DNA from 4 places in the Sphingobium sp. LF-16 genome. Region 1 is predicted to be linked to each of the others. Evidence: riboswitches for the same ligand, from Rfam matches in the RefSeq annotation. Region 1 holds a riboswitch; each other region holds the start of a gene.
What was found. A riboswitch is a leader RNA that binds a small molecule or an ion and turns the genes downstream of it on or off. The one in region 1 is predicted to bind cobalamin.
Positions count from the first base shown of each region.

Region 1 (7,275 bases):
ATCGCGAAGCCCAGATCATTGAAATGCTCGCCCAGCGTGGCGGCAACGTCCCAGATGCCGCCGGAGAGGCCCAGCTTGTCGCCCAGCAGCGCCAGCGTCTCGATCGTGCCGATGCCGATCGCCACGGCCGCCGACAGGGCGGTGATGACGATGTTGTAGTAGAGCTTGCGCAGCGGCTTCACGAACGCCCATTGATAGGCGCCCATCATCAGCATGCCGTCGACCGTATCGACCAGCGCCATGCCCGCCGCGAACAGCAGGGGCAGAACCAGCACCGGGCCGAGCGCAAAGCCGTCACTCGCCTGCGCGGCGGAGAGGCCCAATATCGCCACTTCGGTCGCGGTGTCGAAGCCGAGGCCAAAGAGGAAGCCGAGCGGCGCCATCTGCCAGGGGCGCGAGATCAGGCGGAAGACCGGACGAAACAGGCGCGACAGCGGCCCGCGCCCGCCGGTCAGCATGTCGAGATCCGCCTCGACATATGTGCCGCCCGCCTGCACCCGACGGAAGGTGACCCAGACCTGGCGCAGGATCACCAGATTCATGATCGCGATAGCGAACAGGAAGGTGGCGGAAATCAGCGTCGCCACCACGCCGCCGGCAGCGCGGAACCGCTCCAGCCCGGCCAGCGCACTGACCGCATAGGCAAGGCCCAGCGCGGCGATCAGCACGATCGCGCTATGGCCGATCGCGAACCACAGGCCCACGGTCAGCGGCCGCTGACCATCCTGCATCAGCTTGCGCGTCACATTATCGATCGCGGCGATATGATCGGCATCGACCGCATGGCGCAGGCCAAGGCCCCAGGCGAGCAGGGCCGTGCCCATCATCACCGGCCGGTCGCCGAACAGGGCGAAGGCCCAGCCCCAGACGGCCAGATTGGCAAGGACGAGCGCCGCGATCAGCGGCACGCTGCGTCGCCGAAGCGACGCCTGCAAAGGGGTGGCGGTCATGCGGTTTCTCCGATCAGGGGCCGTAGGGCGCGGGCGCGCCGCCGGCGATTGCGGACGCGGCGCAGATCGCGCCGCAGCTTGGAAAGGCCCATCCACGTCCCCGTCCCGCAAACGAGCGTGACCATGGCGAGCAGCGGCAGGACGATCAGATCCCACCAGGGACGGGTGCGCAGCAGCGGGAAGTCGAGCCGGTGCAGCCCGTCCTGCATCCAGCGGAAGGCCCGGCCATTGCGGTCGAAGGCGCGGATCAGACGGCCGGACGCGGGATCGACATAGAGGCGTGTCGCCTGGTCATCGGCCAGGATGACGCGCCATACCGGCAGGGCGACGCTAGCCTTGTGACCGTAATAATAGGCATCCTCCTGGCGCAGCAGGACGATCGAGCCGATCGGCGAGCCATCCTGGAGCGCCGCGCGCAACCCCGCTTCGGACAAAGCGGCAAGCCGGCCAGCAGCGTCGAAACGCTGCGCCTTGCCAGCGCGATCGATCGCCACCAGATGGATGGCACCGGCAACAGGCACTACCTCCAGCCGGACGATACCCGTCGGCAAGGCGGGCAGCGCCGCGATCGCCCGGCGCGCATCGCCCCAGGCGAAGTCGCCGTTCAACCGCTGGCGCTCCGTCATCATCGCCTCGCTGTCGAGCAGCCCCCAGGGGTTCATCGACAGCAGCCCGCTCGCCACCCAGGTCAGCGTCAGGATGCCGAAGAACAGCCCGGCCATATGATGCCACCACCACAGGCCGCGATAGGGCGATCCGATGCTGCCGTCGCGGCGACGGCGCAGCCGGGCGATGCCGACCCACAGGCCCGTGATCGTGAGGAAGCAGCCGATCAGCGAGGTCCAGATGACGACCTGGCTCCACAGCGCGCCATCCTGCCGCAGGATCGTGGGATAGAGCCAGTGCGGCACCGCGCCGAGCCAGCCCCAGAAGCGCTGGAAACGGGTGGTGAGCTGCACCACTTCCCCGCTCTTGCCCGAGACATAGGCCTGCGTCCCGGCCGCATCGGCGTAATCGACACGGTAGAGCGGCGCATTGCGGCGGAAGGTCTGGACCGTCCACTGGTCCATCTCCGTCTGGGCGACCTGCCCGACCGGGCCGGCAATGGCGCTGTTGCGTCCGAATTCGCGCGCGATCCTGTGGATATTTTGCGGATCGACCTGCTCGACCGCTTTCCCCGACGCCCAGTCATGGGTGCCAGCGGATACTCGCATCTGGGGAATGGTGCGCGTCGGATCGAGCGCGGGCGTCACCCGCAATACGGGCCACCCCGCCATCATCTCGATCCGGGCGGCGGACAGCATCATGGCGTCGGGCAACATCCCCGCCCTTTCAGCCGACAGCTTGAGGGGCGTAAGCCCCCCAAGCTGCGCGGCCGGTGTCAGGCGCGGATAGTCGACATAGAGCATCACGAAGCCGGACAGGCACCACAGCGTCATGACGGCGCCGATGAGGATGCCCAGCCAGCGATGCAGCAGCAGGACCGGCCGCATCATGGTCAGAAGCTCAGGCCATAGCTGACCCGCAGCGTGCGCGGCACGCCCCGGTAGAAGTAGAGGAAGCGGCTGTTGCTGCCGTCCAATACTCCTGCATCGCTGACCGCCGAGCGATAGCCGGTGGAGGCGTAATCGCGGTGGAACAGATTTTCGACATTGATGCCGAACCGGTTGCGCCGCGCCTGATCCAGCCACAGATGCGCGCCCGCATCGACCACGGCATAATTGCCATAGTTCATCCGGCCAAAGCCCGATGCGGTCGACCAGACATCGCCCACCCAATTGGCCGACAGATTGGCGCCGAAGTGGCCGGTCTGCGGCGCATAGACGATCGCGGCGCGGCCATATTGTTCCGGATTGCGATCGCGCTGCACCGAACTGCCCTGATTGCGGACGCGCGACCAGGTGTAGCTGGCCGACAGGCCCCAGCCACCGGTCAAATTCGCGTTCAGCTCCAGTTCGGCGCCCCTGGCCCGCACCTTGTCGCTGACGTTGATATAGGTGCCTTCCGGAAAGGCCGGATCATCATAGGTGGTGTCGATCAGGTCGGTGATGCGCCGGTTGAACCAGGTCGCTTTCCACCGGATCGCCCCGCCCGCCAGCGCGCCACCCAGCGCGGCGTTGAGGTTCAGGCTTTCCTCGGGCTTCAAATTCGGGTTGCCGACCTCGCAACAGGGATCATTGCCATAGAGCTGCGAGGCGTCGGGCAGCACGAAGGAGGTGCCGCCATTGGCCTCCACGAACAGCGCCTCGCTCACATCATAACGGCCCGAGACGTTCCAGATCGTCTTTTCCGATCCCTTCGCCTTGTTGTAGCGCAGGCCCGCGGCGATCCGTCCCTTGCTCGACAATTCGTCATTGGTGCGCAGCTGGAAGACGCCGGCATGGACCTGTTCATCGGTCGGCGCGATCAGCAGGACGTCGTCGCGGCCGTTGAAGCTCTGGAAATCATAGCCGATCAGCGTGTCGATGCCGCGCAGCATGTTGAGCTGCACCACCGCGCTGCCGCCATAATCCTGATAGCCCCAGAAGGTGCCGGCCGGGTAGATGACCTGCGGCGGCCCCGCCGGAATGGGGTTGCGGATCTGGACATAGGCGGTCTTCCAGTCGTGGAAATAGCCCTTGAGGAAGAATTGCACCCCATCCTCGCCGGTATAATCGAGGCGCAGGCTGGCCACTTCCTCATTGCGGTCGTTGCGGCTCTCCTTCGTCCGGGTCGCGCTGATATTGTCGAGATCGGCCTTGGTGTGCTGGTAGAGCGCGTTGAGGCGCAGGTCCGGCGCGATATCATATTGATATTTGATGCCCGCCGACCAGAGATCATAGCCGCGCGCGCGATCGGTGGCGCTGGGCTGCATCACGTCATAGGGACGATAGCCGTCCGACTGGCTGCGATTGGCCCAGACCACGAAGCGATGCTGGCCGATCGCGCCGCGAACATAGCCATCCAGGCTAGTGCCGGCAAAGCTGTCGAGGCTGGCATTGACTTGGCCGCCCAGATCATCGCTGAAGTCGCGGGTGACGACATTGATGACACCGGCCGCCGCCTGGGTGCCGTAGAACAGGCTTTCGCCGCCTTTCAGCACCTCGATCCGCTCGATCATGCTGGCGGCCATGGTGTCGTTGGGCGAGGTGCCGCCATAGAGGCGGTTGTTGAGGCGGATGCCGTCCATCGTCCACAGCACATCCTTGGTGCGCGATCCCTGCAACGCAATGTCGACATAGCTGAACGGCCCGGACTGCGACCGGATGAACAGGCCCGGCACCCCTTCGAGCGCGCGGGCGGTATCGATCGCGGCGGCATCGCGGATCTGCGTGTCGGTGACGATCTCGATCGCATGGCCATAGCGCGACAGCTGCTGCGGCAGCGTCTCTTCCAGGCTGGTGCCGGTGACGACGATGCTGTCGCCTTCTCCTTCGTCGGCCAGAGCCGGCGATGCAAAGGCGAGCGAAAGGGCCAAGGCGGCCCGCGAAACGATAATGGACTTCATATATTCCCCCATCCGGCGCCGCGTTCGACGGGCGGGGGCAACCTTCACGAGCGGCACGCGCGCGAACGTCCGACACACGCGCCGGCCGGGCGCCCATGGGCAACCGACGCGCGTTTGTCGCAGCGGCCCCAGCCGCTCGTTCGTCGCTCAGACGGAAGTTACCGTGCCGCGGCCATCCCCTGGACCAAGGCAAGAGCGACCAGACGCCGGCAGGTCTCCTGGCTCACGGGTCATCGCTTGATGCACGGCCTTCCCAGGCCTCGCAGGATTTAGCGTCCGGCCCAGTGGCTGGCGGATCGGTCATTCTGCCGTCCGCACATGTACATCGCGCTCACCGCTTACAGTTGCAGGGACAGCTGCGGATTTGGACAGTCACCCGTCCGCACCGCATTCCCTATTAAGCCCCTTTCGGGACACCGGCGCGATCATGATCCCATGCCGTGCGGCGCAGGATCGGCGGGATCGATAATCGAATATCAGGCGGGCTGCAAGCGCCTCTCAGAACCAGGCGCGCAGGCCGATCACTAGGCTGGTGGCCGACGGCCTATCGCCGGCAGCACGGGCATGGTCGGCCGTGTCGCCCAGCTTGCGTTCCCAATTGACGCCGACATAGGGCGCGAATTCGCGGGCAATCTCGTAGCGCAGCCGCAGCCCCAGCTCGATATCGGACGGGCCGGCGCCGATCCCCAGTTCGGGCACGGCCTGCGCCGCCAGATTGAACTCGGCGGCGGGCTGCAGGATCAGCCGCTGGGTGATGCGCTGGTCATAGCTCGCCTCCAGCCGCAGATGGGCGTCGCCCCTGGTCGACAGGAAGGCTTCGGCCCCGACCTCGAACCAGTAAGGCGCCAGGCCGTCGATGCCGATCACCGCATAGCTGCGGTCCGGCCCTTCGCCGAAATCCTGCCGCACGCCCGCCTGCAGGTTGAACCAGGGGTCGATCGCCCGGCTGTAGAGCGCCTGCACCTCGGCCCGTTCGAGCGATCCGCCGACCGTCCCCTCACCCTCGCTCTTGACCGCGAAGCGGTTGATGTCGCCGCCGATCCAGCCTTCGCCTTCCCAGGCATAGCCATCCGCGCCCTTGCCGGCGCGATATTCCAGCCGATCGAGCATCCATTGCGAATAGGTCATGCCGCCCCCTTCCGCGATCATCGCCGCGCGGGCGCTGGCCATGGCGGCGGGGTCATAGAGCGCGTCGGCGGCATGGTCGGTCGGCACCGGCGGGGCCGTGCCTTGCGGGATGGCGGCGTCGGTGGTGGGCATGCTGTGGCCCATCGCTCCATGGTCCATCTGGCTATGATCCATCGTCTGGGCCTGCACCGGCGCAGCGGCGGCGAGCAGCAGGAGCGCGATCAGCTTCATGCCGCGTCCTCCTCGTGGCGGACCGTCACGACCCGCATCATCCCGGCATGCATGTGCATCAGCATATGGCAGTGGAACGCCCAGTCGCCCAGCGCATCGGCGGTAAGGTCGAAACTCACCTTGCCGCCGGGTAGCACATTCACCGTATGCTTGCGCGGATTATGCGCAGCCTCGCCGGTCACCAGTTCGAAGAAATGGCCGTGCAGATGGATGGGATGGGGCATCATCGTGTCGTTGATCAGGGTCACGCGCACCCGTTCCATATGGCGGAAGGCGATCGGCTCCGCCCCTTCGGACAGCTTCACCCCATCGAACGACCACATATAGCGTTCCATGTTCGCGGTCAGGTGGATGTCGAGCGATCGGGTCGGCGTGCGCAGGTCGCTGTTCGGCGTCAGCGACCGCAGATCGGCATAGGTCAGCACGCGATGATCGACATCCTCCAGCCCCGTCGGCCGGTCGGCGGTGCGATCGGCCGGCATCGGCGACAGGGTGGCGACGCCCGGCCCCATTTTCACGCCGGGCGCGACCGACTTGTCGCGCATCTTCATGCTGTGGCCGGACATGCTTTCATTGGCCGGCTGGCTGAGGTCGATCACGCCGCCATGGCCCATATCCATGCCGCCCATGTCCATGCCCATATCCTTCATGCCCAGCAGCGGCCGGGCGCGCCGGGCCGGCACGGGCGCGACCATGCCGACCTGCGGCGCCAAGGTGGCGCGGACCAGGCCCGACCGGTCGATCGCCTCGGCAATCAGGGCATAGGGTTTCGCTTCGCCGGGCTGGACGATCACGTCATAGGTTTCGGCAATGCCGATCTGGAACTCGTCGGTCTCGACCGGCTGCACATCCTGCCCGTCGCATTGGATCACGGTCATCGGCAGGCCGGGCAGGCGAACATTGAAATTGGTCATCGCCGACGCGTTGATAATGCGCAGCCGCACCCGCTCGCCCGGCGCGAACAGGCCGGTCCAGTTTTCGGCCGTGCCCATGCCGTTCACCAGATAGCTGTAGGTCGCGCCGGTGACGTCGGAAATATCGGTCGGGTCCATGCGCATCGCGCCCCAGTCGATCCGGTCCTTGAGGGCCTGATCCTTCCCCGCCAGCAACCCGGCCAGCGTCTGGCGCTGCATGTTGTAATAGCCGCCCATCTGCTTGAGCCGTTGCAGCAACCTGTGCGGATGGACCGGGCTCCAGTCGGCGAGCAGGATCACATGCTCCCGGTCATAGGCCACCGGATCGGCGCCGGCGGGATCGATGATGATCGGGCCATAAAGGCCCATCGCCTCCTGCATGCCGGAATGGCTGTGATACCAGTAGGTGCCGGCCTGCCGCACCGGGAAGCGATAAGTGAAGGTTTCGCCCGGCGCGATACCGGGGAAGCTGATGCCGGGCACGCCATCCATCTGGAAGGGCAGGATCAGCCCGTGCCAGTGGATCGAGCTATCCTCCTTCAGCCGGTTGGTGACGGCGATGTTG
Region 1 covers NZ_CP029335.1:3,030,764-3,038,038, forward strand. The annotation lists gene DIZ22_RS13980 (HoxN/HupN/NixA family nickel/cobalt transporter) at 1-950, opposite strand, end outside; gene DIZ22_RS13985 (peptidase) at 947-2,446, opposite strand; gene DIZ22_RS13990 (TonB-dependent receptor) at 2,449-4,437, opposite strand; cobalamin riboswitch at 4,628-4,873, opposite strand; gene DIZ22_RS13995 (copper resistance protein B) at 4,936-5,796, opposite strand; gene DIZ22_RS14000 (copper resistance system multicopper oxidase) at 5,793-7,275, opposite strand, start outside.

Region 2 (7,275 bases), 1.2 Mb from region 1:
TGACAGCGAACATGACAGATAGACCGACAATCGCGCCGACCGCCGGAAACCATCGGAACGACCGTGCGAAGTGTGTCTCGTTCGCTGTCACCTTCGGCATCGGCAGGCGGGTCAGAAACTGGATGGCAAGGACCAGCCCCTTCATGGGCGCAGGCCCGTGATGCGGGCGAGCGGCGGTTCACCGGTCCAGCGTTCCAGCGACAGCAAGGCGGCATAGGGCAGGCCGAAGCTCCAGCTCTGCTGCACGCTGAACCCGCACAGATGGGCCAGCGCCGCGCGCATCGCCCCGCCATGGGTCAGCACCAATGTGGGCACGCGCGGCAGATCCTCGACAGCATCGGCGATCCGCCCCAGCAATGCCGTCCAGCCCTCGCTGCCCGGCGGCGCGAAGCCATCGGGATCCTGCCAGAAACGGGCGAGCGCCTCGGGATCGACATCGGCCGGGGCCAGACCATCCCAGATGCCGAAATCCAGTTCCCGCCAGCGCGGATCGACCCATACCGGCAAGCCGGCGCGCTCGCCGATCGCGGTCGCCGCCTGCCGGGCGCGCTGCAGGTCGGACGTCACGATCATCTCGATCTCCAGCCCCTCCGCCTGCGCCAGGCAGGCATCGATGCCCGCGCGCGTCGGCACGCTGTCGGTCCGCCCCAGCAACAGGCCGGGCGTCTCGGGCGCGCCATGCCGCAGCAGGTGGAGCGGCATGCCCATCATGTCGCGGTCGACACCGCCGCCTCGGCAAAGGTCGCCATGCCGCTATGCGCGGCTACGGCCGCACGGACGATATTGGCCGCCACCGCCGCGCCGCTGCCTTCGCCCAATCGCATGTCGAGGCTCAGCAGCGGTTCAAGGCCCATCCGCTCCAGCAGCAGGCCATGGCCCGGCTCGGCCGAGCAATGGCCGGCCAGGCAATGGTCGGCAAAGACCGGCACCTGCGCCACCAGCGGCGCGATCGCGGCGCAACTGATGAAACCGTCGAGCAGCACCGGCACGCCCAGCTGGCGGGCGCGCAGCACCGCGCCGGCAATCGCCGCCAGTTCGCGCCCGCCCAGCCGGCGCAGTGTTTCAAAGGCTCTGTCCGGCGCATCGGCATGGAAGGCGAGCGCGCGATCGATCGTCGCGATCTTGCGCGCAATCCCCTCGCCATCGACGCCCGTACCGGGACCAACCCAGTCACTGACCTTTCCGCCGAAGCTGCGGGCGCTCAGGGCTGCTGCGGCGGTCGAATTGCCGATCCCCATCTCGCCCACGACCAGCAGGTCCAGATCCTCTTCGGCCGCCGCCGCGCCGATCGACAGCGCGGTCAGGCACTCCTCCTCGGTCATGGCCGGGGCGATGGTGAAGTCCGCCGTTGGCCGGTCCAGATCGATCGATCGCACCGCCAGTTCCAGCCCGGCCACACCGGCCAGCGCGTTAATCGCCGCGCCGCCGGCGGCGAAATTGGCGACCATCTGCGCGGTCACGGCGGCGGGATAGGCGCTGACGCCATGGACGGTGAAGCCATGATTGCCGGCAAAGATCGCGGCACGCGCCCGTTCCAGGCGCGGCACCGCGCGCCCCTGCCAGCTTGCCATGAAGATCGCGACATCCTCCAGCCGGCCGAGCGCCCCCAATGGCTTGGTCAGCTCGGCCTGCCGCGCGCGTGCCGCCGCGCTCGCCAGTTCCTCGGCCGGTGGCAGGTTGGCCAGGGCATTCTCAAAATCGGTGATCGAGGCGAAGCTCATTCGACGACAAATCCTTCCGGCGGGGTACGGGTGATGAAATGGCCCTTCACGCCTTCGGGCCACTCACGAAAGGCGACGCGGCCATGATCGCTGGCGGCATAGGCAATGGCGTAATCGAGGATCGCGCGTGCCGCATCGGCATCCGGGGTGAACCGCCCCATGACATAGCCGACCTTGCCGGGCGCGCGCAGATGGACGGTGCAATGATCCTGGCAGGCGAACAGGCAGGGCATGTCCTGCACCGCGACGGTGGCATAGCACGGGTCGGAGGCCTGCACCGTGCGCAGCGCCTCCGCCAGCCGTGCCCCGCCGCGCACGCCCTCCCCGTCCTCCCGCGCTTCGGCCGAATGACGGCAGGTATTGCAGGCGACGATGGCGGGGCCGGGTTCGACGGGACGCAGCATCAGAAGCGCCCCCGGAAGCCGGCATAGATGCTGCGGCCGAGCGTGCCATAGCGATAGGCCGTCATGTAGTTCTCGTCGAAGAGATTCTCGACGCGGGCGAACAGGCGCAACGCCGGGGTGAACGCATATTCGGCGCGCAGGTCGACCAGCGTATAATCGTCCAGCCGCGTCGTGTTGGCCGCATTGTCATAGCTGTGGCCGGACCAGCGCACCGCCGCGCCGGTGGTGAGGCCGAAGGGCCAGGCATAGCTGATCGACCCATTGGCGCTGTTGCGCGGCCGGCGCGGCAGCCAATTGCCTTCGTTCGCAGTGTCCTCCGAACGATCCTCCGCCACGGTCCAGCTATAATTGCCGTCAATGGTCAGCCCCTTGACCGGCTCGACCGCCACCTGCGCCTCTATCCCATGCGCCTTGGCGCGCGCGACATTGAGATAATAGCCATAGCGGCGGGTGGTGGTGCCGGGCGTGAAGCAGCGCGGATCGGTCGAGCTGGTGGAACAGCTATTATAGATGATCTGGTCGGTCGTGGTCCGGTCGAACCAGGTCGCGCCCAGCCGCAGCTTCTCGCCAAGGAAGCGCTGCTCCGCGCCCGCTTCCCAGCCATGGGCGCGTTCGGGGTCGAGCGCCTGATTCCCATATTCGGAAAAGAGCTGATAGAGGGTCGGCGCCTTGAACCCCTCGCCATAGCTGGCGCGCAGCACCGTCCCGGTCGGCAGCGCCCAGACGCCCCCGGCGGAAAAGAGGGTACGGCCGCCATAGCGATCATGATCGTCATAGCGCAGCCCGCCAGTCAGGGTCAGGCCCGTAATCGGCTGGGCATTAAGCTGGCCATAGACGCTGGTGATCTCCGCCTTGCCGCGGGCCGGGTCGGGAATCGGCACCGAAAGCGAGGCCGAAGGCGACACGCTGCGGAAGCGGCTATTCTCATTCTCCACCCCGAACAGCGCGGTCCAGCCGTCGGCGATCGCGAAGCTGCCCTGATATTCGAGCCGCTGGTTGCGCCCGGCGGCGTCGAAGCTCTGCTTGCGCGGGTTGCGCGGGTCATAATTGTCGCGATCGGTGTCGGTATAGCCATAGCCGAAACGGTTGCGGAAGCGGCCGTCGAGCAGTGCGACGTTAAGGCCGGCATAGCCGACAAATTCGCGATTGGTGCCATAGGCGGGGCTGTCCGCGCTGGTCGCGTCGAAATCGACATGGCCATCGGAATAATAGCCGCGCAGGTCCGCGCTGATTCCGTCCGCCAGCGCCACCTCGACCCGGCCGGTGACGCTGCGGTTGGTATAGCCGTCCTTCTCCTTGCCGCCAAAGGCCGGGCTGATCGCCGAAATGCCGTCGGTGGTGAAGCTCTGGCCACCGATCCTCCAACTGACCGGGCCGGTCTTGCCGCCCAATGCCGCGCGGGCGCTGACCGTGTCGCGCGACCCCGCCTCTATGTCGAAGCTCCCCTCCAGCGCCTTTTCGGGCATGGCGGTGACGACATTGACGACGCCACCGATTGCCTGACTGCCCCACAGGGTCGACTGGGGACCGCGCAGCACTTCTATGCGCGAGGCGTCGCCGACCAGCAGATTGGCGAAATTATAGCCGCCGCCGGCCGAGGACGGATCGTTGAGCTTCACCCCGTCGATCACGACCACGGTCTGGTCGGATTCCGCGCCGCGGATGCGCAGCGACGTCGCCGTGCCATAGCCGCCATTGCGCGAGATGCTGACGCCGGGCGTGCGCAGCAGCAATTCGGTGACGCCCAGATCCTGCGCCCGGTCGATCGCCGCCTTGTCGAGCACGGTGACGGAGGCCGGCACCTGATCGGCCGGCGTGGCGAGGCGGGTCGCGGTGACGAGGATCGAGGATGCCCCGGCATCGGCGGCGGCATCGGGCGGTGGCGCCTGCTGCGCCTCTTCGGCGAAAGCGGTGGTGGAGAGAAGGAAAGAACAGAAAGTCAGATATTTGAACACATGAGCCCCCGGACGAGGGACCGCATCCCAGGGACGATATCGGTGCCCGGCCGGGCGCGACATGGTCCCCGCACCTATGCGGTCCACCTGTCGCCACGCGGGTTCACCCCCGTCCGCTCGGCACACCCTGTCCGCGCGAAGGACGACCGCGACGGGCAGGTCTCCTGGCTCGCGGGTCATCGCTGATTCATGCCGCCTTCTCAGAACCTTGCGGTCCCAATGGCATATGGCACAAAGGCTCGCCGCTCACAGTTGCAGGGGCAGCCGGGGTCTTGAACCCCATTCCCTTTTCATCCCCGCTGCCGGGGAACCTGTCGCAGTCCGGGCGATAGGCGAGCCCGACTGGAGCGTCAATCTTCCTTGCCTGGCGGAGCGCGCCGGCTAAGGGAGGTGGCCATGCGGATATTTGCGCCCATCGGCCCCGGCAAGGGGATGATCGCCCTGATGATCGCCCTGATCGGCGGTGCCACATTATGGGCGGCCACCGCGCGCCAGCCTGCCAATGCAGGCAAACGTCCGCAACGGATCGTGTCGCTCAACCTGTGCGCCGACCAGTTGCTGGTGGCGCTGGCCGATCGCGACCAGATTGCCGGCCTGACCCATAATGCCGGCGATCGGCAGATGTCGGCGGTGGCTGCCGCGACCCGCGGCCTGCCCATCCTCGACGGATCGGCCGAGCAGATTTTGGCGACCAATCCAGACTTGGTGATCGGCATGCCGGCGCGGCGCAATCCGGCGATCGCGATCCTCAAGGCCCAGCATTATCCCGCCGTCGACCTGAAAAGCGCGGACAGCTATGCCGATATCGTCGCGTCGATCCGCACGGTGGCGCAGGCGATCGGCCATGCCGACCGGGGCGAAGCGATGATCGCGCGGATGGACCGGGAGCTTGCCGCCCTGCCCCGTGCGCCGAAGCCGAAGGTCGCCGCCTATTATCAGCGGCGCGGCTACATGACCGGCACCGGCACGTTGGTCGACGACCTGATGACGCGGGCAGGGCTGCGCAACCTGGCCGCCGACCTTGGCAAGCCGGCGATCGCGCAGGTCAGCCTGGAGGAGATGGTCGCCGCCCGGCCCGATTATCTGATCGTCGAGAGCGCCACCGACCGGATCACCGACCAGGGCACCGAAATGCTGCACCATCCGGTGCTACGCGACATAGCGCGCATCAGCCTGCCCCAGGCCTGGACCGTGTGCGGTGGTCCTGCCTATGTGCAGGCGGCACGCGCCCTCTCCCAAGCCGTCAGCGCCCGCTGAAGCTGGGCCGGCTCAGCCCTCGATGAAGTTTGCGGCGACTTCGGCCGGCACCCGCATCAATCGGCCGCTCTCCTTGTCGATCATCGCCCAGGTGGATTTGGCAGACACCTTCACCTTGCCGTCCGGCCCGGTGAACTCGATCAGCCGGTCGAACCGCGCGCCGCGCGGTCCTTCCGGAATCCAGGTGCGGCCCGACACGACATCGCCCTCGGTCACGTTACCGCGATAATCGACCTCATGCCGGGTCACGACCCAGATATAGGCGTCGACATGGGCCGGATCGGCATCGGTCATCCAATGTTCGACCGACAATTGCTCCATCCACTGCACCCACACCGCGTTGTTCACATGGCCCAGCACATCGATATGCTCGGGCCTTGCGGTGAATTGCTTGGTGAAGCTCGACGCCATCAGCCTTCCACTCCCAGCTGCCACAGGATGAACGCAAATTCCTCGGCGGTCTCGTGCAGGCTCTCGAACCGCCCGGACTTGCCACCATGTCCCGCGCCCATATTGGTCTTGAGCAGCAGGATATTGCTGTCGGTCTTGGTCGCGCGCAGCTTCGCGACCCATTTGGCCGGCTCCCAATAGGTAACGCGCGGGTCGTTCAGCCCGGCGGTAACCATCAGCGGCGGATAATGTTGCGCGCTGACATGGGTGTAGGGGTCATAGGACTGGATGGTGCGGAATGCGGCCTCATCCTCGATCGGATTGCCCCATTCGGGCCATTCGCCCGGCGTCAGTGGCAGCGTCTCGTCCAGCATGGTGTTGAGCACATCGACAAACGGCACATGCGCCACCACCGCGCCCCACAGGTCGGGATCGGAGTTGATGACCGCGCCCATCAGCTCGCCGCCGGCCGATCCGCCCGAAATGCTGATCCTGCCCTTGGCCGAATAGCCAAGATCGATCAGCCCCTTCGCGACATCGACGAAATCGGTGAAGGTGTTGGTGCGCTTGTCGAGCTTGCCATCCAGATACCATTGCTGGCCCATATCGTCGCCGCCGCGAATATGGGCGATGGCAAAGGCAAAGCCGCGATCGAGCAGCGACAGGCGGCTGGTCGAGAAACCCGGCTCCATCGCCAGACCATAGGCGCCATAGCCATAAAGGTGCAGCGGCGCGCTGCCGTCACGGGGGAAGTCGGCGGGATAGACGATCGACACCGGAATCTGCGTGCCGTCGCGCGCCGGGATCATCAGCCGCTCGGTGGCATAGCGGCTGGCGTCATAGCCCGAGGGAATTTCCTGGACCTTGAGTATCTCCAACTCACCCGTTGCCAGATGATAATCATAGATGGTGTCGGGCGTGACCATCGATTCATAGCCGATGCGCAGCTTCGTCACCTCATATTCGGGATTGTCGTCGAGACTCGCCGAATAGCTGGCTTCCGGGAACGGAATGCGCTTTGCCGCATGGGTCGCATAATCGCGCAGCTCGATCTGGTCGAGCCCGTCCTGCCGCCCTTCGGTGACGTAGAAGGTCTTGAATAGGGTGAAATCGGTCAGGTAGAAATGGGCGTCGGCGCCGATCACTTCCTCCCACTGGTCGGGCGCGTCGAGCGATGCCTTCACCAGCCGGAAATTGGGATGGGTGTCGTTGGTCTTGATATAGAGCGTGCCCTCATGCTCATCGACATCATATTCGCGGCCGGCCTTGCGCGCGGAGACGAGCAGCGGCGTCGCGGTCGGATTGTCGGCCGGGATCAGCCAGGCTTCGCTGGTGACATGGTCGCCGGTCGCGATGACGATCCATTTTTCCGATGAGGTGAGGCCGATCGAGACGCGGAAGCCCTCATCATCCTCATGGAACAGCTCGACATCGCTATCGACGCTCTGGCCCAGCCAGTGCAGCCGCGCATTGTCGGTCCGCCAATTTTCATTGGCGAGGCCGTAGAGCAGCCCCTTTGAATCGCTGGTCCACACCAGCGACGACAAT
Region 2 covers NZ_CP029335.1:4,182,051-4,189,325, reverse strand. The annotation lists gene DIZ22_RS19680 (adenosylcobinamide-GDP ribazoletransferase) at 1-145, opposite strand, end outside; gene DIZ22_RS19675 (histidine phosphatase family protein) at 142-711, opposite strand; gene cobT (nicotinate-nucleotide--dimethylbenzimidazole phosphoribosyltransferase) at 708-1,721, opposite strand; gene DIZ22_RS19665 (DUF1636 domain-containing protein) at 1,718-2,125, opposite strand; gene DIZ22_RS19660 (TonB-dependent receptor) at 2,125-4,080, opposite strand; cobalamin riboswitch at 4,217-4,410, opposite strand; gene DIZ22_RS19655 (ABC transporter substrate-binding protein) at 4,477-5,337, shown strand; gene DIZ22_RS19650 (acyl-CoA thioesterase) at 5,350-5,748, opposite strand; gene DIZ22_RS19645 (S9 family peptidase) at 5,748-7,275, opposite strand, start outside.
Region 2: linked by a shared signal. The riboswitch ahead of DIZ22_RS19660 (TonB-dependent receptor) and the one ahead of DIZ22_RS13990 (TonB-dependent receptor) in region 1 are both predicted to bind cobalamin.

Region 3 (7,275 bases), 2.2 Mb from region 1:
CGCTCCGACGGTTGGTTGCCCTGGCACATTCAGCAGGCGTATCGCAGCGGGATTGCTTCCGCACGTGTGCTTGACGGCAGCATCCAGTAGATGTTCCGCGTAAAGCTCCCGATCGAGATGGCCAGAGTCTACATTTATAACCAGCCTTGCTTCGCCAGATGTTGAGACGGATGAAGCCAAACAGGCGGTTGCGACAATCTTTGATCCTTCCCAGATTGCCGAGCGCCAACCCGCTGCGCGGCCAATTACAGCGCCGCAGACATCTTCAATAACGCTCGCAGGAACCCCTGATGATCGCAGGTACGCAGCCGCTTCGTCAACGGTCGGCGTTCGACATTCAAAACCTTCACCCCGCCTTTCGGTCGACTCAAGGTGGCTGGTGGTGTCCGGCAACAAGGTTAGGAGTTCATCCAATCCCGCAACATCTATACCAATTTGGCTTAGGAGATCGTCGCGGGCTTCCAATAAGGCCCCATCACTGGTTATGAATCCTGAGACGCGAGATAGCGCAGAATGTGCCAAATGGCGGGAGTCACTTCGGGCTTGGATCGAGCCTGCGCCGGGGTTGTTTCTTTTCGAAAATACGATTTCATGGATTTCGGTGGCAAGACGTTCAAGGTTTTGGGCATCGACGGGAGGAGGAAGTCTTGGCATCTGCAAGGCCATCTGAAGCACAGGGTCGCTGCCTTGATTCACCGAGGTGCGCCTAAGTTCGTTGATAAACTCGGCTGCAATACCAAGCCGAATGCGATGATCTAAAGCCGCACCAAACAGTGCGCAGGCGGATTCGTGCCTTTGACGGTTCCTTACCAGATCGAAAAGGACGTTGAGATCGAAGGTGTAAAAGGACGCCTCAGTTCCAAAGCGTTTCGGCAGCCCGAGATCGATCATGGCAGGCACGGTGGAGAACAGGTTCGGGGTAGCTAAATTTCGAACGCGAACCACGATCGTTCTGCCACGCGCACTGCCACCGGCCTTCGACGATACCGCCTCAAATCCCTGCCGTTCATAGAAAGCCTGCGCATGAGGCAAATCATCCGCGACATTCGCTTTTAAAGTGAGAAAGCCCGCACGTTCCAAATCGGCCACAAGGGCATCGATCAATGCTGACGCAACTTTGTGTCTGCGCCAATCGGGCTTGGTACAGACTTGTTGTACGCGAGCATGAGGGAATACGCCTCCATGCAATATGTAACCTACGACGACACTTTCACCTCGGTCATCATCAGCAAGCATTGCAAATAAGCGCTTTTGAACGATCGCATCTTCGTAGGCCGCATTGGGAAGAAAACCGAGCGCCTCTTTCTCCCCATTCGATAGCGCTATAATTTCATTGAGATGGCGCTTTAGATTGGTAGGGCTTCGTTCAATGACTGTTCGTAGCATGAGCTTCATTGCCGTACCCCCATAATTTCAAGATGACTTGCGGCTACAGCGATCATCTATGTCCGATATGGCTTGGTGCCTATCGCATGGGATGCCTAATTAACAGCCGTCGTCGCGTGAGACAGCAAGCCAAGATGGATAGGAGTGAGCCGACACGCAGGTAGATTCTGCCCAGTTGACGAACCGCTCCATTCCTCTGCTACAATGATGACATCGAGCGGAGCCATCCGACCGATCGGAACGGCGGTTTTGCTGGGGCAAGAAAACTTGGATGCGGCTCCTGCCGCCCCAGCCATAATTTCGGTATCCGACGCCGCGTCGCTTTCCTTGCTTCCGGTTTCCGTTTCGGCATCCTCCGTCGGTATGCCTTGGGCGTCGAGCCGGCAGCGGGACTGCCGATACACATTCCATGTCTTGGCGAAGCCCGATGTTTCGACTAGGGCATCATCGATGCGCCGGTTCATGCTGGTGCATTGCATAACTGACGCCGGTGTTCCGCAAGGAACTTAATCGGGAATGCGGTGCGGGGGCCTGGCCCCTTATTCCGTGGCTGTCCCTGCAACTGTAAGCGGATAGCGCGATGCACGAGCCCATGAGGGCAGCCACTGGACAGAGCGTCCGGGAAGGCGTGCATCCCGCAACGACCCGCGAGCCAGGAGACCTGCCGGCGTTTCGGTCGCTCTTGTCCTGACCCAGGGATTGGTCATGGCACGGTCTCTCTTCCGTCTGGGCGGCGAAGCGTGTGGCTGGGGCTGCACGGCCGCGTGGTGTCGGGCGCCTGTCGCGCCTGCCTGCCACCTCGCGCCGACCGGCGATGCCGGCAAGCCCCGCCTGGTTGCGTCCCGGCGCGCGGAGGATGTGCCTGTGAGCCAGACCGGCGCGGGCAGGGATAGGGCGACCGCGAACCATGCGGTGGTCCACGGGCCGGCCGTTCGGGGCTGGTGTCCCGATGCCTGGCGCCCGATGGCGGCGGGCGACGGGCTGATCGTGCGCGTGAAGCCGCGCTTCGGCCGTCTTTCGGCCGACGACCTGGCGGCGCTGGGCGAAGCGGCGATCGCCCATGGCAACGGCCTGATCGACATGACCCGGCGCGCCAACCTCCAGATCCGCGGCGTGCGCGACGATAGCTGGCGTTCCTTGCTCGACCGGTTGCTCGATCTTGGCCTGGTCGACCACGATGCCAGGCGCGAGGGCGCGCGCATGGTGATGGTCGCGCCGGACTGGCGCGAAGGCGACGACAGCCATCGCATCGCCCGCCAGTTGCTCGATCGCCTGGACGAACTACCGGACTTGCCGGGCAAGATGGGCTTCGTGATCGATGCCGGCGCCGCGCCGCTCCTGTCCGGCGAAGCGGGGGATTTTCGCATCGAGCGGGCGCGGGACGGCGGCCTGATCTTGCGTGCGGAGGGGCGGGCACAAGGCGTGCCGGTGGACAGCGGCGGCGAAGTGGATGCGCTGCTCGCGCTAGCCCGATGGTTCGTGGAGAGCGACGGCGCGCGCGTGGGGCGCATGGCCCGGCATGATGCGCCCCTGCCGGATTGGGCAACGGGCACGGCAGAGGCGGCGTCGCCGAGTGCTCGGCTGATGCCCGGCGCATGGGATGGCGGCATGGCCTACGGTCTTCCCTTCGGCCGGATCGACGCGCGGCATCTTCTCGACGCGCCGGCCATGCGGCTGACCCCGTGGCGCATGCTGCTGGCCGAAGGGCAACTGCCCGGCCTGTGCGCAGACGCTGCCGACCCGCTGATCCATGTGGAGGCTTGCCCCGGCGCGCCTGCCTGCCCGCAGGCGAGTGTGGAGACGCGCGATCTCGCCCGCCAGCTGGCCCCCCATGTGGCGGGCCGCCTTCATGTCTCCGGCTGCGCCAAGGGCTGCGCCAGTTCGATTCCGGCCGACATCGTGCTGACGGGGCGGGACGGGCGCTACGACCTGGCCTTCCATGCCCGCGCAGGATCGGCGCCCGTCCGTCCTGACCTCACCGCCACCGACCTTCTTGCCCATTTCGGAGCCTGTTGATGCCCCATGATTATGAGAGGGATGGCGCGGCGATCTATCGCCAGTCCTTCGCCACCATCCGCGCCGAAGCCGACCTCGGGCGCTTTGCTGCCGAGGAGGAGCCGGTCGCCGTGCGCATGATCCATGCCGCGGGCATGGTGGACCTGGCGGCCCATATCCGCTTTTCGCCGGGCTTTGCAGCGGCGGCGCGGCAGGCCCTGGCCGCAGGGGCACCGGTGCTGTGCGATGCGCGCATGGTGTCGGAAGGGGTCACGCGCGCGCGCCTGCCCGCCGACAATGCCGTGCTCTGCACCCTGCACGACACCGCCGTGCCGGACATGGCGCGGGCGATGGGCAATACCCGATCCGCCGCCGCGCTGGAATTGTGGCGGCCGCATCTTGCCGGGGCACTGGTTGCCATCGGCAATGCGCCCACGGCGCTGTTCCACCTGCTCGACATGCTGGAGGATCCGGCCTGTCCGCGCCCCGCAGCGATCATCGGCTGCCCGGTCGGCTTCGTCGGCGCGGCGGAATCCAAGGCGGCACTGTGGGCGGCGCAGCCGGTCCCCTGCTGCGTCGTCGACGGGCGGCTTGGCGGCAGCGCGATCACGGTCGCGGCGATCAATGCGCTGGCGAGCCGCGCGGAATGAGCGGCACCGTCTATGGCGTGGGCCTTGGCCCCGGCGCGCAGGACTTGCTGAGCGTGCGCGCCGACCGGCTGGTGCGGGGGGGACGGCATGTCGCCTATTTCCGCAAGGCCGGCCGACCGGGGCAGGCGCGCCGCATCGCGCAGGGCATGTTGCGGGACGATGCAATCGAACTGGCGATGGAATATCCGGTGACGACCGAAATTCCGGTCACCGATCCGCGCTATAACGACTGCCTTGCCGCCTTCTATGCCGATTGCACCGGCCGGCTGCTGGCGATCGCGGAGGCGGGCGAGGATGTGGTCGTCTTGTGCGAGGGCGATCCCTTTTTCTACGGCTCCTTCATGCATCTGCACAGCCGGTTGGCGGGGCTGGTCCCGGTCGAAGTGGTCCCCGGCATCATGGGCATGTCGGGCGCGTGGAATGCGACCGGCCTGCCGATCACCTGGGGTGACGATGTGCTGACCGTCGCGATGGCGACGCTGCCGGAAGAGGAACTGGTCCGCCGCATCCGCGATACCGACGCGCTGGTGGTGATGAAGATCGGCCGGCACCTCGCCAAGCTGCGCCGCGCGGTGGCGGCGGCCGGGCGCAGCGATGAAGCATGGCTGGTCGAACATGCCGCCATGCCGGAACAGCGCGTGACCCGGCTGGCCGATGTCGACAGGGTCACGCCCTATTTCTCGATCCTGCTGATCCACGGCCAAGGGCGCCGGCCATGAATCTTGCGGCGGGAGAGGGGGGCTGGATCGCGATCGCGGGGCTTGGGCCAGGGGGCGAAGCGCTGTTGACGCCGGAGGTCGACGCCGCGCTGGCTGCCGCGACCGACGTGGTGGGCTATATCCCCTATGTCGCGCGGGTCGCGCCGCGTGCGGGGCTGGCGTTGCATCCTTCGGACAATCGGGTGGAACTGGACCGGGCGGCCCATGCGCTGGAGCTGGCGGCGCAGGGGCGGCGGGTCGTCGTCGTCTCCTCGGGCGATCCGGGCGTCTTTGCCATGGCATCCGCCCTGTTCGAGGCGCTGGAGGCCGGACCTGCCCACTGGCGCGACATCGACATTCGCGTGCTGCCCGGCATCACCGCGATGCTGGCTGCTGCGGCGCGTGCGGGCGCGCCGCTTGGCCATGATTTCTGTGCGATCAACCTGTCGGACAATCTCAAGCCCTGGTCCCTGATCGAAAAGCGGCTGCGGCTGGCGGCGGAGGCGGATTTCGCCATGGCCTTCTACAATCCCCGGTCGGCGTCGCGGCCGGAAGGGTTCGTGCGCACGCTGGCGCTGTTGCGGGAACTTTGTGGCGATGCACGCCCGATCCTCTTCGCCCGCGCCGTGACCACCGCGCAGGAGACACTGCATATCGTGCCGCTGGGGCAGGCGCGGGCGGACATGGCGGACATGCGCACCATGGTGATCGTCGGGTCGAGCCGGACCCGCATCATCGAGCGGCCGCGCGGGCCGATCCTCTACACGCCGCGCGGCATCCCCGACGAGGCGGCGGGATGAGCGATCCAGTCGAGCACATCCTCGGGCCGGTGGAACTCCCACCGATCGGGCAGCGCGGGCCGGTCGATCATCAGCACGCGCAGGCCCAGCGCGCGCGCGGCGTCCAGCTTGGCGGCTGCGCCCGTGCCACCGGCATTTTTGGCGACGATCAGGTCGATGCGATGATCGCGCAGCAGGCTTGTGTCGTCCGCCACCGTGAACGGGCCGCGATCCACGATCAGGGCATGATCGGGCAGGGGGGGCACCGCGTCCGGCGCATCCACGAAGCGCAGCAGATAATGATGCTGGGGCTGGGCGGCGAAGTCCTCCACATGCATGCGCCCCAGGGCGAGCATGATCCGCTGAGGCGGGCCGTCGAGCGCGGCCACCGCCGCTGCCATGTCCGGCACCGTGGTCCAGCGATCGCCGGGGACGGGCGTCCAGGGCGCACGGGTCAGCGCAGCATGGGCGATTCCCACCCTATGCGCAGCCGCCACCGCATGGGCGCTCATCGTCGCGGCAAAGGGGTGGGTGGCGTCGACCAGATGGGTGATGCCTTCCGCACGCAGATGCGCGACCAGTCCCGCCACCCCGCCAAAGCCGCCGACCCGCACGGGCAGGGGTTGTGCCCGCGGGCTGGCCGTGCGTCCGGCATAGCTGAAGGTCGCGCGGATGCCGCGCGCCGCCAGCAAGGCCGCCAGCGCGCTTGCCTCCGTCGTGCCGCCCAGCAGCAGGATATTGGGCATGGATGACATGAATTCTCCCCCCTGGTTGACGATCGTCGGCATCGGCGAGGACGGGATGGACGGCCTGTCTGCGGCAAGCCGCGCGGCACTGGCGGCGGCGGACCTGGTCATGGGGCCGGCCCGGCACCTTGCGCTGCTCGGCGGGATTAGCGCGCCGATGGTCGAATGGCCAGTGCCCTTCGCGGACGGGATCGCGCGGCTGCTGGCGCATCGTGGGCGGCCGGTGGTGGTGCTGGCGTCGGGCGACCCCTTCTGGTTCGGCGCGGGCAGCAGCATCGCGCGCCATCTGGCGGCCCATGAATGGTGCGCGTATCCCGCGCCCTCCACCTTCGGGCTGGCGGCGGCGCGGCTGGGCTGGGCGATACAGGATGTCGCGTGCCTTGGCCTGCATGCCGCGCCGCTGGATCAGTTGCGTCCGCACCTCGCGCCGGGCGCGCGGGCGCTGGTGCTGCTGCGCGACGGGGCGGCGGTGGCGGGACTTGGCGCCTGGTTGTCGGCCAGGGGATTTGGCGCGTCGCGCCTGCATGTGCTGGAAAGCCTCGGCGGCCCGCGCGAACGGATCCGGTCGATCGAGGCGGGGGCGACGATACTGCCCGACATCGTTCATCCCGTGGCGGTCGGGCTGGAGGTCGCCGGTGACGGCCCTGTCCTGACGGTCGCCAGTGGTCGACCCGACGCGCTGTTCGACCATGACGGACAGATCACCAAGGCGCCGGTGCGCGCCCTGACCCTGTCGGCGCTGGCGCCCCGGCCGGGCGACTATCTGTGGGACATTGGCGCGGGCTCGGGATCGATCGCGATCGAATGGCTGCTGGCCCATCCCGCCAATCGCGCCTGCGCGATGGAGGCCGATCCGGCCCGTGCGGATCGCGCCCGCGCCAATGCCCGTGCGCTGGGCGTGGATCGGCTGGAGCTGATGATCGGTCGATCGCCGGACGTGCTGCCTGATGGTCCGATGCCGCAGGCGGTCTTCATCGGTGGTGGTCTGTCGCAGGCGCTGCTGGAACGGCTGGAGGCGCTG
Region 3 covers NZ_CP029335.1:665,479-672,753, forward strand. The annotation lists gene DIZ22_RS03295 (GNAT family N-acetyltransferase) at 1-1,395, opposite strand, end outside; gene DIZ22_RS21595 (hypothetical protein) at 1,482-1,850, opposite strand; cobalamin riboswitch at 1,858-2,070, shown strand; gene DIZ22_RS03300 (cobalamin biosynthesis protein CobG) at 2,350-3,402, shown strand; gene DIZ22_RS03305 (precorrin-8X methylmutase) at 3,402-4,031, shown strand; gene cobI (precorrin-2 C(20)-methyltransferase) at 4,028-4,750, shown strand; gene cobJ (precorrin-3B C(17)-methyltransferase) at 4,747-5,529, shown strand; gene DIZ22_RS03320 (cobalt-precorrin-6A reductase) at 5,490-6,254, opposite strand; gene cbiE (precorrin-6y C5,15-methyltransferase (decarboxylating) subunit CbiE) at 6,253-7,275, shown strand, end outside.
Region 3: linked by a shared signal. The riboswitch ahead of DIZ22_RS03300 (cobalamin biosynthesis protein CobG) and the one ahead of DIZ22_RS13990 (TonB-dependent receptor) in region 1 are both predicted to bind cobalamin.

Region 4 (7,275 bases), 1.6 Mb from region 1:
ACGGGGAGGGACGCGCGCAGCCCGGCCAGCGCATAGCCGTCGAGCCGGCGCGTGTTGGCCGTGTCGTCATAGCTGTCGCCGACCATGGTCAGCGTCGCGCCGGTCGACAGGCCGAAGGACCAGAGATAGTCGGCCGACACACTGACCGCATTGGCGGCGCGGCGCGGCAGGCGATTGCCGTCGGTGCCCCCGCCCGACCGGTCGCGCGCATCGACATAGGAGTAGGAGGCCGCCACCGTCAGCGCCTCGACCGGCTTCAGCGTCAGCGTCGCTTCCACGCCCTTGGCGCGGGTCCGGTCTAGATTGCCATAGGTGTAGGTCGCATAATCATAGTTGATCTGGTTGCGAGTATCGCGCCGGAAGGCGGTCAGCGACAGCACCGCCTTGTCCCCGTCCAGGCTCTGGTCGAAGCCGATATCATAGCTTTTCGACCGCTCCGGCCGCAGCGCGCTGTTGCCGCTATAGGTGTCGTAGAGCTGATAGAGCGACGGCGCCTTGAACCCTTCGCCATAGGAGAGGCGGATATTGGTGGCGCCCGCGTTCGGCGTGTAATTGGCGTTGGCACCAAAGGTGGTCGCGCCGTCGAACTGGCTATGATCGTCATGGCGCAGCCCGCCCGTGACGGCGAGGCCGGCAAGCGGCTTCACCACCGCCAGCGCATAGACGCTGTCGATGTTCGCCTTCGCACTCGCTATGTCGCCAAAGCCGAAATACTCATAGTCCGGCCGCTCATGCTCATAGCCGAAGATCAGCTTGGCCTGATCCACCGGGGCATAGACGCCCTCATATTCGAAGCGCAGATTGGTGCCCGAATAGCCATAATCCGGGTCGGTGCCGCGCACGAAATAATAGTCGCGGTCGTTGCGCATCCAGGTAACGGCGGCGCGGTTGGTCAGCTTGCCGTCGAGCAGCGCCAGGTTGATCCCGGCATAGCCGACATATTGGTCCAGCTTGCTGACGTCGCTGCTGTCGGCCGGCGCGCCGAAGAAGCTGTCATAGTCGAGATCGGCATGGATATAATAGCCGCGCAGGTCGAGGCTGAGGCTGTCGGTGAAAGCGATCTTCAGCTTGGCGTTGGTGGCGATATTCTCATAGCCATCCTTCTCCACGCCGCCGAACGACCGGCCGACCGAGGAAATGCCGTCGGTGTTGAAATAGGCGACGCCGACGCCGCCCGACACCGCGCCATGCGTGCCCGACACATCGGCCTTGGCGTTCAGCGTATCGCTATAGCCATAATCGGCCGAGGCGTTAACCTCGAAACCCTCGCTGGGCGCGCCGGTCATCACATTGACCACGCCGCCGATCGCCTGGCTGCCATAGACCACCGAGTTGGAGCCGCGCAGCACTTCGATCCGGCGGATATTGCCGGTCAACAGATGGCCGAAATCATAGCCGTCGCCGATGCCGCTCGGGTCGTTGACCTTGACCCCGTCGATCAGCACCAGCGTCTGGGTCGTCTCCGCGCCGCGCAGCGACACGCCGGTCACGCCGCCGGTGGAACCGTTGCGGCTGAAGCGGACGCCCGGCGTGGTGGCGAGCAGGTCGACGACATCGACCGCCTGGCGCGTCCTGATCGTGTCGGCATCGATCACCGTGATCGCCTGGCCGACCTCGTCGCGCGGCTGTGCGATGCCCGAAGCGGTGACGACGATATCGTCATCCTGGGCCAGTGCCGGCGTAGCGGCCAGCAGCGCGATGAGCGAAATCCCCAACATCTTCATTTTATCGTCCCCCGGCGTCCGTCGATTTGGAACCGGGGCGTCCGCACATGCGGTCGCTGCGTGAGGATCGGGAAGACGCCAGCGCCCCGCCCCACGCACCGATGCGGCCCCGGCCGCCATGGGCGTCGCTCGACGGAAACACCGCGCCATGGCCATCCCCTGGGCCAGGGCAAGAGCGACCAGACGCCGGCAGGTCTCCTGGCTCGCGGGTCAGGGCAGCGATGCGCCAGCCTTCCCGGACCTATCGGTCCAGTGGCCGGTTCCGGCCCTCCCCTTTTGAAGAGCCTGGGAACCCTGCGCATCGCGCTCACCGCTTACAGTTGCAGGGACAGCCGCGGATTTGGAAGGGCTGCGCCCCCCGCACCGCATTCCCGTTTTCAGCCCTTGCGGGCACCGGCGCGATCATGCGCGTCCGGGGCTTTTGACCGCCCCGGCGCGCGGCCCCCATAAGCCAAAGCACAAGCCCTGCCAAGCGGGCCAGGATCGCCCCGGCGGATCGTTGCGCGGTGCTGGTGGCCGGCTATGCAGGGGCCTCTGACCCAAGGAGCCGACATGTCCGATTCGCCAGATCTATCCTTGATGGCCATCACTGCCGCCGACGTCGCCGATGCCGCGCGGCTGATCGCGCCGGCGGCGGTCCGTACCCCGCTGATCGAGAATGCCGCGCTCAACGATTTGTGCGGCCGGCGCGTGCTGGTGAAGTTCGAGGGCGCCCAGCATAGCGGATCGTTCAAGTTCCGCGGCGCCTATAACCGCCTCGCCCGGCTGAACGATGCGGAACGGGCGGCGGGCGTCGTCGCCTGGTCCTCGGGCAATCATGCCCAGGGCGTCGCCTTTGCCGCGCGCCTGCTCGGCATTCCCGCCACGATCGTGATGCCGGCCGATGCCCCGGCGATCAAGACCGCCAACACCCGTGCGCTCGGCGCCGAGGTCGTCCCCTATGACCGCTTCACCCAGAGCCGTGAGGCAATCGCCACCGCCCTGGCCACCGAACGCGGCGCAACGCTGGTCCCCTCGTTCGACGATCCCTTCATCATCGCCGGCCAGGGCACGATCGGCCTCGAAATACTCGACCAGGCCCAGGCCGCCAGCGCCGACCTCGCACAGATACTCGTCTGCTGCGGTGGCGGCGGGCTGGTCGCGGGCACGTCCACGGCGGTCAAGGCCGCCCGCCCCGACATCAGCGTCTATGCCGTCGAACCCGCCGGCTTCGACGACACGGCTCGCTCGCTCGCCAGCGGCGTGCGGGAAAGCGTCTCGCCCGACGCACGCAGCATCTGCGACGCCCTGCTGGCGCCCAGCCCCGGCGCGCTGACCTTCCCGATCAACCATGCCCTGCTGGCCGGCGGCCTGGTCGTCAGCGACGATCAGGTGCGCGACGCGATGCGCTTCGCCTTCACCACGCTCAAGCTCGTGGTGGAGCCGGGCGGTGCAGTGGCGCTCGCCGCCATGCTCGCCGGCCTCGCCCCGCCCACCGACGGCGCCACCGCCCTCGTCATCTCCGGCGCCAATGTCGATCCGGCCACCTATGCCGCGATCATCGGCGGCCCGAACGCCTGACCGCTGGTCTTTTGCCCCGTCCCGCACTAAATGCGGCGCCATGATGAGCCGCTTTTCCAAGATGCATGGTCTGGGCAATGATTTCGTCGTGATCGACGCGCGCCAAGCGCCGGTCGCGATGACGGAGGCGCGCGCCCGCGCCATTGCCGATCGCCATGCCGGCATCGGCTGTGACCAGTTGATCGTCATCGGCGATGCCGAGACCGGCGACCAGGCCGACGTGTCGATGCTGATCTTCAATTCCGACGGTTCGGAAGTGGAAGCCTGCGGCAACGCCACCCGCTGCGTACCGCTGTTCGTCGGCAAGGACGTGCTGATCCGCACCAGGGCCGGGCTGCTCGACGCCAAGGGCCTGGACGGCGGCGCCAGCGTCGACATGGGCGCGCCCCGCTTCGACTGGGACGCGATCCCGCTTGGCTATCCGATGGACACGCTGACGATGTCGGCCAGTTGGGAAGATTTGCCCGCGCCGGCCGCCGTCAATGTCGGCAACCCGCATGTGATCTTCTTCGTCGAGGATCTGGACGCGGTCGATTTCGAACGGCTCGGCCCGCTGATCGAGCATGACCCGCTTTTCCCCGCTCGCGTGAACGTCAATTTCGCGCAGGTCGTCGGCCCGCAGCATCTGCGCCTGATCGTCTGGGAACGCGGCGCCGGCCTGACCCGCGCCTGCGGCACCGGCGCCTGCGCCACCGCCGTCGCGGCGATCCGGCGCAAGCTGATGGCCGGCCCGGTGACGGTCAGCCTGCCGGGCGGCGACCTGGAGATCGACTGGGCACCGGGCGGCACGATCCGCATGACCGGCCCCGCCACCCATGTGTTCGACGGCGAGGCGGACTGGGACCGCTTCTGACCGTGGCTGGTCCCGACATCATCACCCTGGGCTGCCGGCTCAACATCGCGGAGAGCGAGGCTATTCGCGAAATGGCCGGCGCACAGGACGACCTGATCGTCGTCAACAGCTGCGCCGTGACGGCCGAGGCCGTGCGCCAGACCCGGCAGGCGATCCGCCGCGCCAGGCGAGACCGCCCCGACGCCCGCATCCTGGTCACCGGCTGCGCCGCCCAAACCGAACCCCAGACCTTCGCCGCCATGGCGGAAGTGGACGGCGTGATCGGCAACCGGGAGAAGCTGGAGGCAGCCGCCTTCGCCCCGGTGGCGGATAAGGTCAACGTCTCCGACATCATGGCCGTGCGCGACACCGCGCCGCACATGGCCAGCGCCTTTGCCGAACATGCCCGCGCCTTTCTGGAGGTGCAGAATGGCTGCGACCATCGCTGCACCTTCTGCATCATCCCCTATGGCCGGGGGAACAGCCGCTCCGTGCCCGCCGGCGCGGTGATCGACAAGGCGAAGCAACTGGTCGACGCGGGCTATGGCGAGATCGTGCTGACCGGCGTTGATGTCACCAGCTATGGCCCGGACCTGCCAGGTAGCCCTTCGCTCGGCCAACTCGTTGAACGGCTCCTCAAGCATGTCCCGGACCTGCCCCGGCTGCGCCTCTCCTCGATCGACAGTGTCGAGATTGACGAGCGGCTGTTCGACCTCATCGCCCATGAGCCGCGCATGATGCCGCATCTGCATCTCTCGCTGCAGGCCGGCGACGACATGATCTTGAAGCGCATGAAGCGCCGCCATGCCCGCGCCGACGCCGTGCGCATCGTCGAGCGGGTGAAGGCCGCCCGCCCGGACATCAGCATCGGCGCCGACATCATCGCCGGCTTCCCGACCGAGGATGACGCCATGTTCGCCAACAGCCTGGCGCTGGTCGCCGATTGCGACATCGTCCATGGCCATATCTTCCCCTATTCACCGCGCACCGGCACGCCGGCCGCGCGCATGCCCCAGCTGGATCGCGCCACCATCAAGGCCCGCGCCGCCCTGCTGCGCGACGCCTGCACGGCCCAGCGCGATGCCTGGCTCGCCCGCCTGGTGGGCACTCGCCAGTCGGTGCTGGTCGAACGCAATGGCCTGTCGGGCCATGCGGAAAATTTCGCGCCGGTGCGCTTCACCACGCCCCAGCCCCCCTCCACGATCGTCGCGGCCCGCATCAGCGGCCTTGAGAATGGCGCGCTGATCGCGCAAGAGGCGCAATAATGACTGACACCGGCACCAGCTGGCGCGACCGCCTCTTCGGCGGCCTCAAGCGCACATCCGACAAGCTCGGCGAGAATCTGACCGGCCTTTTCACCAAGGCCGCGCTCGACGACCAGACCCTCGACGAGATCGAGGAAGCCCTGATCATGTCCGATCTCGGCCCGGCCATGGCCGGCCGGGTTCGTGATCGCCTGGCCGAGGGGCGCTACAACAAGGAACTGACCGAGGAATATCTGCGCGAGATCATCGCGGAGGAGATCGAGAAGGTGCTGGCCCCGGTCGCCCGCCCGCTGGAGATCGAAGCCTTTCCGCGGCCCCAGGTGATCCTGGTCATCGGTGTCAACGGATCGGGCAAGACCACCACCATCGCCAAGCTCGCCAATAATTTCCTGGAACAGGATTATGGCGTGATGCTGGCGGCGGGCGACACGTTCCGCGCAGCCGCGATCGGCCAATTGAAGGTCTGGGCCGACCGGCTGGGCGTGCCCATCGTCGCCGGCAAGGAAGGCGGCGACGCGGCGGGCATCGTGTTCGACGCGGTCAAGCAGGCGACGGCCACCGGCATCGACGTGCTGATCGTCGACACCGCCGGCCGCCTGCAGAACAAGACCGAACTGATGGACGAACTGGCCAAGGTGCGCCGCGTGCTCGGCCGATTGAACCCGGCCGCCCCGCACGACGTTGTCCTGGTCCTCGATGCCACCACGGGACAGAATGCGTTGAACCAGATCGAAGTCTTCAAGGAAACCGCGCAGGTCACGGGCCTGGTCATGACCAAGCTCGACGGCACGGCGCGCGGCGGCGTGCTGGTCGCGGCGGCGGAGAAATATCGCCTGCCGATCCACGCCATCGGCGTGGGCGAAAAGATCGAGGACCTGCGCCCGTTCGATGCCGGCGACATGGCACGCGCGATCGCGGGGACGGCCTATGCCCGCTGACGCCAAGAAGCCCGCCCATGGCGGCAGCCTCAGCCTCGCGCTCGATTTCGGGCCGCTGCTGGTCTTTTTCCTGAGCTACAAGGGCGCGGGCTGGTTCTGGGGTGCGGGCAACCCGATCACCGCCATGAGCTTTGGCACCGCCGCCTTCATGGCCGCGATCGTCATCGCCGTGATCATCTCCAAGGTGAAGCTCGGCCGGGTCTCGCCGATGCTCTGGCTCTCGGCGCTGCTGATCCTCTTCTTCGGCGGCCTCACCATCTATTTCCACGACCAGCGCTTCATCCAGCTGAAGCCGACCATCATCTACGCCTTCTTCGCGCTGATGCTGTTAGCCGGGCTACTGCGCGGCAAGCCGCTGCTCAAATATCTGCTCCAGGCGGCCTATGACGGGCTGAGCGAGGAAGGCTGGCGCAAGCTGTCACGCAACTGGGCGCTGTTCTTCGTCGCCATGGCGGTCGCCAACGAACTCATGCGCCGGTCGATGAGCTTCGACACCTGGCTCGCGGTCAAGGTCTGGGGCGTGACCATCGTCTCGGTCGTCTTCGCCGGCGCCAACATCCCGATGCTGCTGCGCCACGGCCTGACCCTGGACGACGGCCTCGACAGCGACGAGGTGGGCGAAACCACCCCGCCGCAGGGCTGACCCCAAAAAACTGCGTCATCCCGGACTTGATCCGGGATCCATTCTGCGCTCGCTCTCGGGCTTAGTGCAGAATGAATCCTGATCCTTCGACAAGCTCAGGAGTGCCTTCCGTCAGGATGACGGATGTGGGGCAAGACTGGCCCTAGGCCTGCACCACCTCGTCCACCAGAATGTCGCGCAGATGGCCGTCGCGGTCCGGCCACAATATGGCATTGCCCGCCCGCATCCCGATCAGCGCGGCGCCGACCGGCGTCAGGATCGATATCCGGCCCAGCGCCACATCGGCATGGCTGGGATAGACCAGTTCCACCCG
Region 4 covers NZ_CP029335.1:61,751-69,025, reverse strand. The annotation lists gene DIZ22_RS00360 (TonB-dependent receptor) at 1-1,724, opposite strand, end outside; cobalamin riboswitch at 1,895-2,137, opposite strand; gene DIZ22_RS00355 (threonine/serine dehydratase) at 2,277-3,284, shown strand; gene dapF (diaminopimelate epimerase) at 3,325-4,137, shown strand; gene mtaB (tRNA (N(6)-L-threonylcarbamoyladenosine(37)-C(2))-methylthiotransferase MtaB) at 4,140-5,381, shown strand; gene ftsY (signal recognition particle-docking protein FtsY) at 5,381-6,319, shown strand; gene ispZ (septation protein IspZ) at 6,309-6,962, shown strand; gene rnk (nucleoside diphosphate kinase regulator) at 7,105-7,275, opposite strand, start outside.
Region 4: linked by a shared signal. The riboswitch ahead of DIZ22_RS00360 (TonB-dependent receptor) and the one ahead of DIZ22_RS13990 (TonB-dependent receptor) in region 1 are both predicted to bind cobalamin.